Regions from separate parts of the Aminipila sp. genome, predicted to be linked through region 2. Evidence: riboswitches for the same ligand, from Rfam matches in the RefSeq annotation. Region 2 holds a riboswitch; the other holds the start of a gene.

Region 1 (6,666 bases), on a different contig from region 2:
AGAAGAGGCGGTTAAGGTTGCAGAAGGCAAAAACATATTAAAAAGGATAAAGAAAGATTCTTATGTTATAACGTTGGAGATTAAGGGCAATCAGCTAAGTTCTGAAAAGCTGGCGGATAAAATAAATCAGCTAGGGTTAGACGGAAAAAGTGATCTGGTATTTGTTATAGGCGGTTCTCTGGGCTTATCAGAGGAAGTTAGCCAAAGATCAGATTTTAAACTTTCATTTTCTGCTATGACTTTTCCACATCAAATGATGCGGGTATTTTTATTGGAACAAGTTTATCGAGCGTTTAAGATCATTAAGAATGAAAGCTACCACAAGTAACTTTCATATAACATATAGTGTATGGATAAGGGATACCATTTTCAAAAAAATGGTATCCCTTTTTCTGTTCTATCCCCCCAGCGGATGCACCGTTTCAGTAAGAAGTTGTTTCCTGATAAAAAAATGTCACTAAAAATACTTGCACAATATGGAATAACTTGGTAAAATAAGTTTTTGGTCTTAATATTGTATTTAAAAGTTCAGACCATAGTTATTATAAAAAATATATATTGGAGGATGTTTCATGTCACTAAAAAATTTAAAAACTTTCGCACAAGAGGTAGGTCTGACGTATAATAGTAAAAGGTTATTGGCATACGGTAAATATCATGGATATGATACAATAATCAAGAATGCCGCCCAACAAAAACTGTTTATTATTACAATGAACATTGGTATGGAATCACCTGAGCAAGAACAAGCTATTTCTCAATATTTGCTATCACTGTCTCAGACAAAACCTTATGTCAAATTTGCTAGTTTTGATGACAACACAATTTCTATAAGTGTAAAATTTAAAATGAAGAATAATTTGCAAAATATACGTGAGGTGCTGGATGCTGTTACCCGCTATTGCAGAACTAATGGTATGGTAAGCTGTTGTAAATACTGTGGCAGTCAGACAAATTTGAGCATGTTTAGCATCAACAGTCAATATGCAACTATGTGCAACGATTGTTTTGAAAAAGCACAGGCAGATTTATCAATGGCTCAACTTGAAAACAACCAAAGAAAAAGCAATGTTATTGCAGGCATCGTAGGATCATTGCTTGGTTCGTTAATTGGAGTTGTGCTTTGGGTAATCGTATATCAACTTGGTTACATAGCAGGAATCGCTGGGCTGGTAATGGCAGTTTGCTCTATGAAGGGGTATGAAAAATTTGGGGGCAAATTAAATATTGTAGGTGTAATTATTTCTTTGGTAGTCGCAATTGCAATGCTCTACTTTGCAGAAAATATTGCTGTAGCTCTTGAAATATTTAATGAATTTAAAAAGGAATATGCTATTACTTTCTTTGATGCATTTCGATTGATTCCAAGTTTATTACAAGAGGAAGCAAGTTTTAGAGGGGCTTTCATTGGAGATTTAGTAATTGGATACATTTTGATGTTGGTTGCAAGTGGCTCAACGATTATTTCCACTTATAAAAATTCCAATCTTATGCATGAAATGACACGCTTAGATTAATTTTTGCATTACTAACGCCTATAACAATTACAATTCGTTAACCTATGATGTATTACTGTATTAATAAAATAATACAGTTTATTTTGGAGGGAGGAAGTATTATGCATAAATTATTACAATTGCAAAGCGCATTATTAAAGGAAATTGACAAATATGAAAAACTTGTTTCTGAGAGGGATCATTTTATTGATTGGGAACGTGTACATATATCAAGCTGTGCAAAGCTTGGATACTTGATGGCAGAAGAGAGAGGGGTAGAGCCCATACTCGCAGCTTCCGCATGTGCAATACATGATTATGGAAGAATCATAACAGGGAAGCAGGCTGATCATGCAGAAGCAGGATATCTGCCTGTACAGGAATTTCTTAAAAAAACTAATCTTTTTACAGAAGATGAAATCGGGATTCTATCACTAGCTGTTAAAAATCACAGCAATAAGAGCGAAGTGGGGAGCCCTATTGAGGAAATTGTTAAAGATGCAGATGTTTTAGATTTTTATCAATATGGATATAAGATGGCTAGACCAGAACAACAGGCCAGATTAGAACAGTTATTAAGTAAAAAGTAAATTGACCCTGACATTAAAAAAAGGTGTTATCCCCAAAAGAGGTAACACCTTTTTTATTTCCTTTAAAGCTACTGAATAGCACTTGTAGTTGTTTCAACAGCGCTAGTAGTAGCTTGAACTGCACTTGTTGTAGTCTCAACCGCGCTTGTAGTGGTCTCAATGGCACTAGTTGTAGTTTGAATTGCTGAACCTGAAGTTGTTTCTTCTGCAGGTTCTTCTACTTCTATAGTTCCATCATTATATGTAACCTTCAATTTAAATGTTTCCATGATAAATCTCATTGGTACGTAAGTTCTGTTACTCATTGTATTAGCTTTGGTGTCAAGAGTAACTTCTTTTCCATTTACTAGAGCAACGTTACTGCCAAGAGTTAACTGTATTGTAGTTCCATCTTTTGTGATAGTAACTTCTTTTGTTGCCTGATCATAAGCAACCTGTGCCCCTAAACCTTCTGTAATTGCTCTTACAGGGATTAAAGTTCTGCTACCTTTAATAACTGGTGGAGTATCGAATTTAAACTCTTTTGTCGAAGATACAATGCTGTTAACATCAAGAACTGTTACTGTTGAGTCAGCTTCTTTAATCGCCTTACCAGCTGTTGTAACAGCTGAAAGCTCATCTGAAGTATATTTCTTTAATACAAGTTGTTTTTTCTCACTAAGAGTAAGTTTTTCCTTCTCTTTTGTGTGAACCGCAGCGTCAGAGTTTTGTTCTTTTTGCTTATCAGTCTTACTCTCTGTAGTCTGAACAGTCTGCTTTGAGTCTTTTTGAGCGTTAACATTTTTTCCATTTTGGTTTTTTGCAGAAGTTGCAAAAGCAAAAGCAGTGGAAGAAACCACTAAAGCGAAAACCAAGGCAAAACATAATTTTTTCATAAAAATCTCCTTTCGGTAGCAAGGCTGCCATGCACTATGTGTTTAGGCCCTGTTGCTTTGCGCCCCTAATTTTCAAAAGGTTTGCCGTTATCGTTGAAAATAATTTTAGTAATTATATCACGAAAAAGAAAAAAACCAATATTTTAGCGAATTTTGTCGAAAAAAGAATATTTATCTTTTCTTTGGGTCTGAATAAGTTCTGTCTGTACAAGATGCTAAAATAAAGGCTAAAACTAAAGCAAACCTACAAAAAATATTAAAGAAAAAAAATAAAGGTGTTGTCCAATTTTAGGCAACACCTTTTATTCGTTATTCGTTTATTTCTGAATTGCGCTTGATGTAGTTTTAACTGCACCAGAAGTTGTTTCAACTGCACTTGATGTAGTTTTAACTGCAGCTGAAGTTGTCTGAACTGCACTAGTTGTAGTCTGAATTGCAGGAACTGTAGTAGTTGTTGCAGCTGCATCTTCTACCTGAATAGTTCCGTCATTTTCATAGGAAACTTTTAAATTAAATGTTTCCATGATGAATCTCATTGGTACATAAGTTCTATTGTTCATTGTATTAGCACTTGTATCAAGAGTAACCTGTTTACCGTTTACAACAGCAACATTGCTGCCAAGTGTTAATTCAATTGTAGTTCCATCTTTTGTGATAGTAACTTTCTTTGTTGCCTGATCATAAGCAACCTTTGCACCTAAGCCTTCTGTAATAGCTCTTACAGGAATTAAAGTTCTGCTGCCTTTAATAACTGGTGGTGTATCAAACTTAAATTCTTTAGTATCAGAAACAATACTGTTAACATCAAGAACTTTTACTGTAGAGTCTGCCTTTTTAATAGCGTCTCCAGCACTCTTTACGGATGAAAGCTCGTCCGCAGTATACTTCTTTAAAATAAGTTCTTTTTTCTCAGCAACAGTAAGCTTTGTCTTTTCTTTTGTATCAACAGCGCTTGGTGTAGCTTTTACTGCACTTGAAGTTGTATCAACAGCGCTTGATGTAGTCTTAACTGCACCTGAAGTTGTCTGAATTGCAGACTGAGTTGTTTGAGTTGATTCTTTTTGAGTAGTTTTTCCATTGTCAGTTTTTGCTGTTGCTGCAAAAGCAAATGCGCTTGAAGAAAGCACTAGAGCAAAAATCATGACAAAACATAATTTTTTCATAATAATCTCCTTCCATTAGCTAGGTTACCCTGCACAATATGTTTAGGCCCTGCCACTTTATTCCTTAATGCTGAATAGTATAACATAATATTGGGGAAAAACCAATATTTAGCATATTACATATATATTAAATATTTATTAATAATAATTTACAGTCAGCATACAATTTTAAGTAACAACAATAAAGACAAATAAAAACAGTTGTAGATAGTGTTCGTAAGAGTGATTTATTTGTCATGTCTGGTACCCCGCTATATAATCATTAAGCTTGGAAAGTACTGAACTTTTTAGTTGCATTTAGATATTTCATAAGAATGCCTATATTTGCGAAATAATAAGAATACTTGTCTTTACTCTGAGCCTGAACAAGTTCTGCCTGTATCAATTTCTTTATGTGCTGCGAAATTGTTGCTTGAGAATAATTAAAAGCAGCTACAACATCTTTGTTACAAACCGGAACACGATCCTTGTTGCACTGCATGATGTACTGGTATATTTTTATTCTGGCAGGATGGGCTAATGCGTCAGAAACCTGAGCGACCAATAATATTTCTTCTTCCTGCATATCATCTGATTCTTTTCTTAATCTCATAATAATTCTCCTTGTGTATTGTCTATTAACAATGCACATTTTACTATTATAGAAGTTTATTGTCAATAGTTGTAGAAAAGAAGTGTTTTAGCAACAATTTTATTGTCATAAAACTCCAAAAATATTTGACTAAAATTAGTAATATGATAGAATACAAAGTAACTAAAGAGCTATTTTTTACGCATTTTGGATCCTAAACACTAATTATTGGGCTATAAATCTGAACAGGGGGAGTAGAAATTGCTAAAGCAGAAATATATGGTATTTACATTGCTAGTTATATTTTCCGTGTATTTTACAAGTGTGATATTACAAAGTAACCTTTGGGGAAATGTTTTGTCTCCTGTAGTTGCATTTTTATCTGCAGGTATAATACTAACTTCTGTAAAGAAAATAAAAGCTTATAAAGGTTGTTGGGTTCTTTTATTTTTCTACCCATTTTTATGGGGTATAGCAGACTTCTTATGGTTAATTTGCGATAATCTACTTTTAATAGATCCCCAAAAGGTAAATTTCATAAATCTTCTTTATACATTTCCAAATATATTTCTGGCTGGCGCAATAACGTGTTACTATGCTCAGAATTTAAAAAAATGGAATTTATATCAGTTAGTTTTAGACATGCTGGCGATTTCAAGTATATTTGCAGTTTTGCTTTGGTCTTTTATTTTTTCCAAAACCACACTTCAATTTCATATGAGTTTTGAATATATCAATACAATAATTTTTGTTTTCTTTGATTTTTATATTCTTGCTGGAATAAATGTAGCTTTTGTTTCCGGAGGAATAAAAAAGACATGTAAAAGATTCTTTCTAATCCTTTTGGGGATAAGTGTTGTTACATTTATCGATTATTATTATGCATACCTATATTTGATGAATCTTTATCAGGCCAATACTATTGTTGATGGCATTTATATGATGGGTAACGTACTGTTTGCTTTAGGAGCTATTTATGAGACATCACCAGAATCCGCGAAAGAAGAGCAAGACATAGATAAAGATATTATTCCAGAAAACATTAGAAAACCACAAAAAATAGTTTTCCTCCTTATCTTATTCTGTATTTTATATATAATGAATTTTTTATCGTTAGGTATATTAATTAATTGCTTTATACTAGCTATATTATACTGGATTTTAACGGCACAAATACAAGACGGCGCTCAGAGCAAGCATCTTCTTAAAAATGAAGTTAAGTTGAAGGAGCAGCTTGAAAAACTTGTAGAAGAGCGTACAAAAGAGCTTATAATGGCAAATAAAAGCCTAGAAGAAATATCCAATAGAGATCCGTTAACAGGTTTATATAACAGAAGACAGCTTATTAAGTATCTGGATACATTAATTTCAAATGAAACAGAAACTCCATTCAGATTATTTTACATAGATGCCAACCGCTTTAAAGCAATTAATGATTCTTATGGTCATCAAATTGGAGATCATGTTTTATGTGCTTTAGGTAATCGGCTTCTAAAGAACTGTATGGCAAATTGTACAGTATTTCGAATTGGTGGGGATGAATTTGCTGTAATTATAGATAATAATATTGAAAAACAGTATGTTTCTTCAGTAGCAGAAAAACTACTGGAATTAATACAAATGCCCATCGCCGTATCCTCATATTTATTTACGGTTACTGCCAGTATTGGAATTGTGGCCTACCCAGAGGATGCCAAAGATAAGAACCTTCTTATGCGTTATGCTGATATTGCAATGTATGAAGCAAAGAAAGCATATCAAGGAAACAATTACTTATTTTTTGATTCAGTAATAAGTGAAAAAATAGTCAGAAAGAATGAAATAGAAATTTTTTTAAGAAGAGCAGATTACGATAAAGAATTTGTATTATATTACCAGCCACAGTATAGTACAAATGAGCACAAACTAATTGGTATGGAAGCACTATTAAGATGGATACATCCTGAAAAAGGGTTTATTTCTCCAGGAGAA
Region 2 (6,666 bases):
TTCTCCATCAAAGATATTTTTCTCATTAAAGCACTTCATTTCATAATCTTCGCTTTCATTTAGCATGCTTTCCTCTGGTGACTGGTTGTTTATCTGCTTCAGAGCATTGTTAAAAGCCGCAATTTTATTAAGCGAGTCATATCCATCATGAAATTCTTCATTAAGCAAGCTTTTATCTACTAGTAACGGCTCTTCGTCTTTATGTATAATCTTTTCACCTAGAATGCTTGCTACAAGCTTTTTTTTGTCGTCATCTATCTCTGTAATATCATTTTCGATTTTACCATGGCTAGAAAATTCCGGCGTATATCCATAAATCGTCTTCAGGCCGTTTTTAAGCTTTAAGTCTTCACTCTTCTGCTCTTCCATAGCTGCTTTTTTAAATTCAGACATAGCATCTTCAACAGCCTTTTGAGCCTCACTGGCTTCGGAATGTTTTTCATTGCTTTGTATTTTTGCAAGCTCTATGGCTTCGGCTAAACGCCTTTCCGCCTTTTCCAGAGAGGTCTGAACTTGTAAACCTTCATAGGTTTTACGCAATTATCTCATCCTTTCCGCCCTTATTGATCATAAGCCTTCCTTCTTCTTCCAGACGTCTTATAACCGCAACAATCTTTTGCTGTGCTTCTTCTACATCCTTTAAGCGAACATTATATGTGAATTCCAACTCACTCTTAACAGTTTCGGCCATACGGCTTGACATATTTGAGAAAATCATATTGGACACTTCTTGCGTAGAACCCTTTAAAGCATAAACAATATCTTGCGTCTCAACTTCACGTAAGAATTCTTGTATGCCTCTGTCATCAAGTAATGTAATGTCTTCAAATACAAACATCCTGTTTCTAATGTCGTCAGCAAGCTTAATGTCTTTCTTACTTAATTCATCAAATATGTATTTTTCGTTACTTCTGTCAATATTGTTCATTACTTCAGCAATGTAATCTACACCGCCAACCTGTGCAAAATCCATAGATAGTACAGAGGCAAACTTTTTCTCCAATATATTTTCAACAATCTTAATCGTTTCCGGAGACGCACTATCCATTCTTGCAATACACTCTACAACTTTTACTTGCTTATCCTTTGGAAGTTCAGTTATTATTTCTGATGCCTGTTCGGATTTTGCATAAGATAGAATAAGTGCAATGGTCTGAGGCCTTTCATGTTGTATAATTGCAAAAAGATTCTTACTGTCCGTCTTTCTGATAAACTCAAAAGCTCTTGTTTTTAGATTTCTAGTAACCCTCTCCAATAAGGTGGTCGCCGTCTGCGGCCCAAAAGCTTTCTCAAGTACCGTCTTAGCGTAATCCACCCCACCCTCAGTAATAACTTTCTGAGTTAAACAAAGCTTATAGAAGTCATCCATTGCCGCTTCTGTTTGGTTCGGTGAAACGTGATTAAGTTTTGCTATTTCCAAGGTGAGGATTTCCAAATCCTCCTCACCAAGAAATTTGTATATTTTAGAGGCTCTCTCAGCTCCAAGTGAAATAACTACAGCTGCTGCCTTTTGCTGAGGTGTCAAACCGCTCACGTCTTTACTCATTCTCCTCTTCTCCTCTTAACCAAGTCTTAAGCAATTGAGCTGATATTTCTGGATTGATATCCGTAAAGTCCTGAATCTGGCTCTTAAGTTCCTCTTCCCTTGTTTTCCCAAGTTCATCAAGGCGTATCAATTCTTCAGGAGCCTGGATACGATTTGCTTCCTCTGCTGCCAATTCTTGTACTCTCTTCTTCAGCTTAGCCTTCTTAATAACAACCATAATTACGGCAATTAAGGCAATTATTAACGCTAACACAGCTGGTATTATAATCTTTAACAGTGGATTTGCGTCAAGTATAGCCGTAATTCCAGTCAATTGTTCTGGCTCTGTCTTGTAGAACTCAGCATTAAAAATAGCAACCTTAGTGTCTGCAAGTTCTGGGTCAATACCAGCAGTCATAGCGATGGTCTGCCTCATTTCGCCAGCTTTTGCCGGAGTTAAACTTGCACTATCAACCGCTACTGATATGGTCATATCTGTCATTTCGCCAGCATCACTTTGAACCTGTTCTTTAACCTGGCTTACTAGATATTCTAACGCCCTGTCATCTTTAAAGTAAATATCATTTCCATCTGTAGTAACACCAGGATATACTGGAATATCTGCATTGGTTTCAGTTCCTGGTACGCCTGTTGTCACCTTTCCTTGTCCTTGTACTTCATATGTTGATGTAGACTTTGACAGAACACCCTTGTTATCCTGTGAAGGAATATATTCTATAATTTCTTTAATCTTTTTATCGATATCAACTGAACATTTTACACTTACTCGAATATTCTCTTTACCGAATACTGGCTGGAATAATTCTAAAATCTTTCCTTTAGTGCTACTTTCGATTTGTTTTTCAATGTTAAGCTTTAACGCTGTAGCACCTTCTTGCGAATTATCCTCGCTGGAACTTACCTCTTCACCATTGCCATCAATAACCGCTACATTTTCGATTTTCATTCCTGGCACGCCCTTTGCCACCAGTCTCTGAATACCTTTAACCTGTTTTTTACTTGGTGAGCCGCCATCTTCCATGGTCACTGTAACTGATGCAGAAGATTCTTTTACATCCTCCTGCAAAGCATATTTTTGTTCATCTGCCATGGCTATGGCAACAGTGGCGTTTTCAACACCGTCAAACTGCTTTATTGTTTCAGCCATCCGGCTTTCTAATTCAAATTGTGCATATTTATACTTTTCAAAATCTGTAGCCAGTAAGCTGACATTATCTTTGAAAATATCATATGTAAATCCGCTTTTAGGGTAGCCTTCCGCAGCTAAAGCTACTTTGACTTTGTCAACCATTTCTTCTGGAACCAAAATTGTTCCATCTTTATGCTCATACTGGATAGCCTGTTCCTCTAGTACGCCAATTATCTTTGTGGCTTCTGCTTCATCAAGTCCTGTATAGAGTACCGAATAATTAGTCGTATTAAGTGCAAGAGCTAATGCAAATGCAATTACAATTACTAAAATCGTTACAATTGCAATAATAATTTTAGCCTTTTTGCTTAACTTAGCGTTAATGGCTACCAGCTTTTCTCTTATTTGTGTAAATAGTTCTCCTAAACGTTCTCGCAATTTCCTGCCACCTTATCCTACATTACACACTCATACGCATGATTTCGCTGTATGAATCAAGTGCTTTATTTCTTAGTTCAACCAATAGGTCTATTGATAGCTGAGCCTTTGCGATGTCAATGCTGTACTGATGTAAATTATCACTCTGTCCTGTTGCAAGCATTTCTGCATCCACATTTACCTGCTTATCTGTACTGATAACATCTTTCACTGCATCTTCAAACACGGATTTAAACGGAACTTGTGCACCTTGCGCTGCCCCAGTATCATTTCCCTCAGTTACGCCATTTGCTGCCTTATTGTTTCCATCAATTTTATTTATCTGGCTTATATTCGCAATATTATTAATTGCCTGCATGGGATCTATAAACATATGATTATTACCTCCAATTAAATTTCTTCACACGCTAGCTAAAGTTATCTGCCAATATCCAGTGCCTTCTGTGCCATAAGTTTTACTGCATTTAAAACCGTAACATTTGCCTGATATGATCTTGTGGCTGACATACTGTCCATGGTCTCTTCCAGCATGTTTACATTTGGAAGTTTAACATACCCATTTGCGTCCGCATCCGGATGATCTGGATTGTATTCCGTTTTAAGATCGCTCTGATCTTCTACAATGTCGCTGACCCTCACTCCTGGTGAGTAGTCCCTTCTAACCAATCTGCCGTTGGCACCTCTTTCGACAATTGCATTGTTGAGGGAATCCTTAAAAGAAACATCTCCCGCTTTGTCTTCAAAAACAACCATCTTTCTTCTATAAGGTCCCCCGGATTCAGTTCTTGTTGTGTCAATATTTGAAACATTTTCTGAAATAATATCAAGTCTTTGCCTTTGTGCTGTTAATGCTGAAGCACTTATATTCATGGAACTTAAAAATGACAATATACATACCACCTTTCTGGTTTTTTCTGAATTCTGTCATCCGTGACATCTAATATAACGTAATATAAACTTGCTTCCCTACATAATTTACATTTTTTTGCACCCTTCCAAAAAAATGGGTATCATCAACCCATTTTTTAGCCTACGTAAATTATATATTATTCGGCAGTTTTTGCAACTATTTTGCGTCATAAAAGATAAAATATTGTAGAAAAATGTACCCTTTTCTGTAGCCCTTACCAAATGCATGCAAAATTGCTACAAAATGCCAGCCGCAAGGCTTTCACTTACACCTGTTATATCCGTCTCAACAATATTCATAGTAACTCTTTCTGGTTTATATATAAATTTTCCTTTACACAGCAGACACTTGCATTCTCCATCCTTGCAGTTAACCTTTATGTCAAAATTTATACTATTCTTTTTGTACCTTAAAGCCTCTTCAACTAAAATATTCATACGAATTTTGCTTTCCGTATCCATAAGCTCAACTACATTATTTTCGTATGTTTCTTGTAATTCTTCCGGCTTATATTTTCTAGTCATGTAATAATTTTTATTTGCATATAGCAATCTGTGTACATTTGCTTTAGTTATCTCAACTACAGCTATCCCTATATTGCTCATGGTTTCACACTCCTTTGACCCTCATGCACCCCAGGCTATTCAGATGTACTGCTTCTTGTCCACGAAAAAAACTCCTATTGCACCAGGAGTTCCTATTCATGCAACTGGCTACCATCTCTTTGTCTTTGAGTTCAGGCCCTATAGCTTTGCGTCACAGTCTTTCGACTGCTTTGCTAAAATCTTCAGTTTTAACCATCCGCATCCCACAATCAAATTGGATTAAAACATTAACTAATAATATACATTGCATATCACGTATATCATAAAAACGATGCAATTATTTTTTTATTATTATAGCATATATTTTAAATTTTTCAACACAATTTCTACATAATTTCTACATAATTCACTTCTTTTTTTGTATTTTTCTGTCTATTTGTGTCGAAAAATAAAAAATAAGATGAAGTTGTTGCTACTTCATCTTACTTTTATTGCGCAATTTTGCTATTTAGAATATTTCTTCGCCAAAATCCGACCTAAATGAACTCCGCTGGCAGATGCCTGTGATAGGGAGTGTGTAACCCCCGAGCCATCACCTAAAGCATATAGCCCATTTACTTTAGTTTCAAGATTTTCATTTACCTCTACCCTTGAATTGTAGAACTTAACTTCTACACCATAAAGTAATGTATCCTCATTAGCTGTTCCCGGTGCAATTTTATCTAATGCATAAATCATTTCTATAATGTTATCCAACTGTCTCTTCGGCAGTACAAGGCTCAGATCTCCAGGTGTAGCTTTTAATGTAGGCCGCGTAAAGCATTTTTCCATACGTCTATCACTACTTCTTCTTCCTTTTACAAGATCTCCAAACCTCTGCATTAAAACTCCACCGCCTAACATATTGGAAAGCTTCGCAATTGATTCACCATACTCATTGCTGTCTTTAAACGGTGCAGTCAGTTTATTGGAAACTAAAAGTGCAAAGTTTGTGTTTTCTGTTCTAAGGGATGGATCAGCATAACTGTGTCCATTTACGGTTACAATGCCATTTGTATTCTCTGCAACAACTTCACCATAAGGATTCATGCAGAAGGTCCTAACCATGTCATTATACTTATCTGTTTTATATACTATCTTGCTTTCATATACTTCATCTGTAATGTGCTTAAAGATCTCAGCGGGAAGTTCAACACGAACCCCGATGTCAACTCTGTTTTGTTCTAATCCAATTTTCATTTGCTCACAGATACGTGAAATCCACTTGGAGCCAGAACGTCCAGTTGCTAAAACCAAATCATTACATTGGTACTCTCCACCTTTGTTTGTTTTTACATTAAAGGTTCCATCTGAGTTTTGAGTAACCTCAGATATCGTTGCGTAAAACTCCATGTCAATTCTGTCTTTTGTATAGTTACAAATTCTTTCTAAAATCTGAACATTTCTATCGGTTCCCAAATGTCTTACTTTAGCATCAAGCAAGTTCAGGTTGTTTCTTAAAGCCGTAGTCTTCAAATCAGAATTCCCTGTAGAATAAAGCTTAGCGTCTGCTCCTCCAAAGTTGCAAAGCACATCATCAACATACTCCATAAGGTCCATTGCCTGCTCTTGACCTATGTAAGCATGTAAATCTCCACCAAACTTAGTTGTAATATTGTATTTTCCATCTGATAATGTCCCTGCACCTCCGTATCCATTCATGATATGGCAAGGCTCACATTTTATGCAGTTATTCGTTTTTCCTAATTTAATTGGGCATACCCTTTTTTCAAGTGGTGCACCTTTATCTACCATTAAAATTTTTGCTGTATTGTTAAGCTTCGTAAGTTCGTATGATAAGAATACTCCACTTGCACCAGCTCCGGCAATTATAATATCATATTTTTTCATAACATCCTCCAACTGATTGGCCATGCTTTCGACCATACACAGCTACTATATCCGAAACAAAAAAATAATTCAACTATTAAATATTTACTTTTTTTATGATATAATTAAATTTAATATTGATTTGTAAGCAAAGTTGTTATTTATTATTATTACTTTTGACAATCGGAGGTTTAAATAAGTATGGATAAAAAGAGTTTAATCATTGGTA

What was found. Region 2 has a riboswitch for cyclic di-GMP ahead of RTW14_RS01435 (hypothetical protein). Riboswitches for the same ligand answer to the same signal wherever they lie in the genome.
Region 1: linked by a shared signal. The riboswitch ahead of RTW14_RS13145 (copper amine oxidase N-terminal domain-containing protein) and the one ahead of RTW14_RS01435 (hypothetical protein) in region 2 are both predicted to bind cyclic di-GMP.

Annotation. Positions count from the first base shown of each region.
Region 1 is NZ_DAMBYD010000009.1:75,781-82,446, forward strand. It holds gene rlmH (23S rRNA (pseudouridine(1915)-N(3))-methyltransferase RlmH) at 1-328, shown strand, start outside; gene RTW14_RS13135 (hypothetical protein) at 573-1,517, shown strand; gene RTW14_RS13140 (HD domain-containing protein) at 1,619-2,086, shown strand; gene RTW14_RS13145 (copper amine oxidase N-terminal domain-containing protein) at 2,155-2,961, opposite strand; cyclic di-GMP riboswitch class I at 2,973-3,057, opposite strand; gene RTW14_RS13150 (copper amine oxidase N-terminal domain-containing protein) at 3,279-4,124, opposite strand; gene RTW14_RS13155 (ArsR/SmtB family transcription factor) at 4,387-4,716, opposite strand; gene RTW14_RS13160 (putative bifunctional diguanylate cyclase/phosphodiesterase) at 4,957-6,666, shown strand, end outside.
Region 2 is NZ_DAMBYD010000001.1:303,042-309,707, reverse strand. It holds gene RTW14_RS01460 (FliH/SctL family protein) at 1-540, opposite strand, end outside; gene fliG (flagellar motor switch protein FliG) at 533-1,546, opposite strand; gene fliF (flagellar basal-body MS-ring/collar protein FliF) at 1,539-3,113, opposite strand; gene fliE (flagellar hook-basal body complex protein FliE) at 3,136-3,486, opposite strand; gene flgC (flagellar basal body rod protein FlgC) at 3,531-4,001, opposite strand; gene RTW14_RS01435 (hypothetical protein) at 4,260-4,628, opposite strand; cyclic di-GMP riboswitch class I at 4,725-4,813, opposite strand; gene RTW14_RS01430 (NAD(P)/FAD-dependent oxidoreductase) at 5,073-6,458, opposite strand.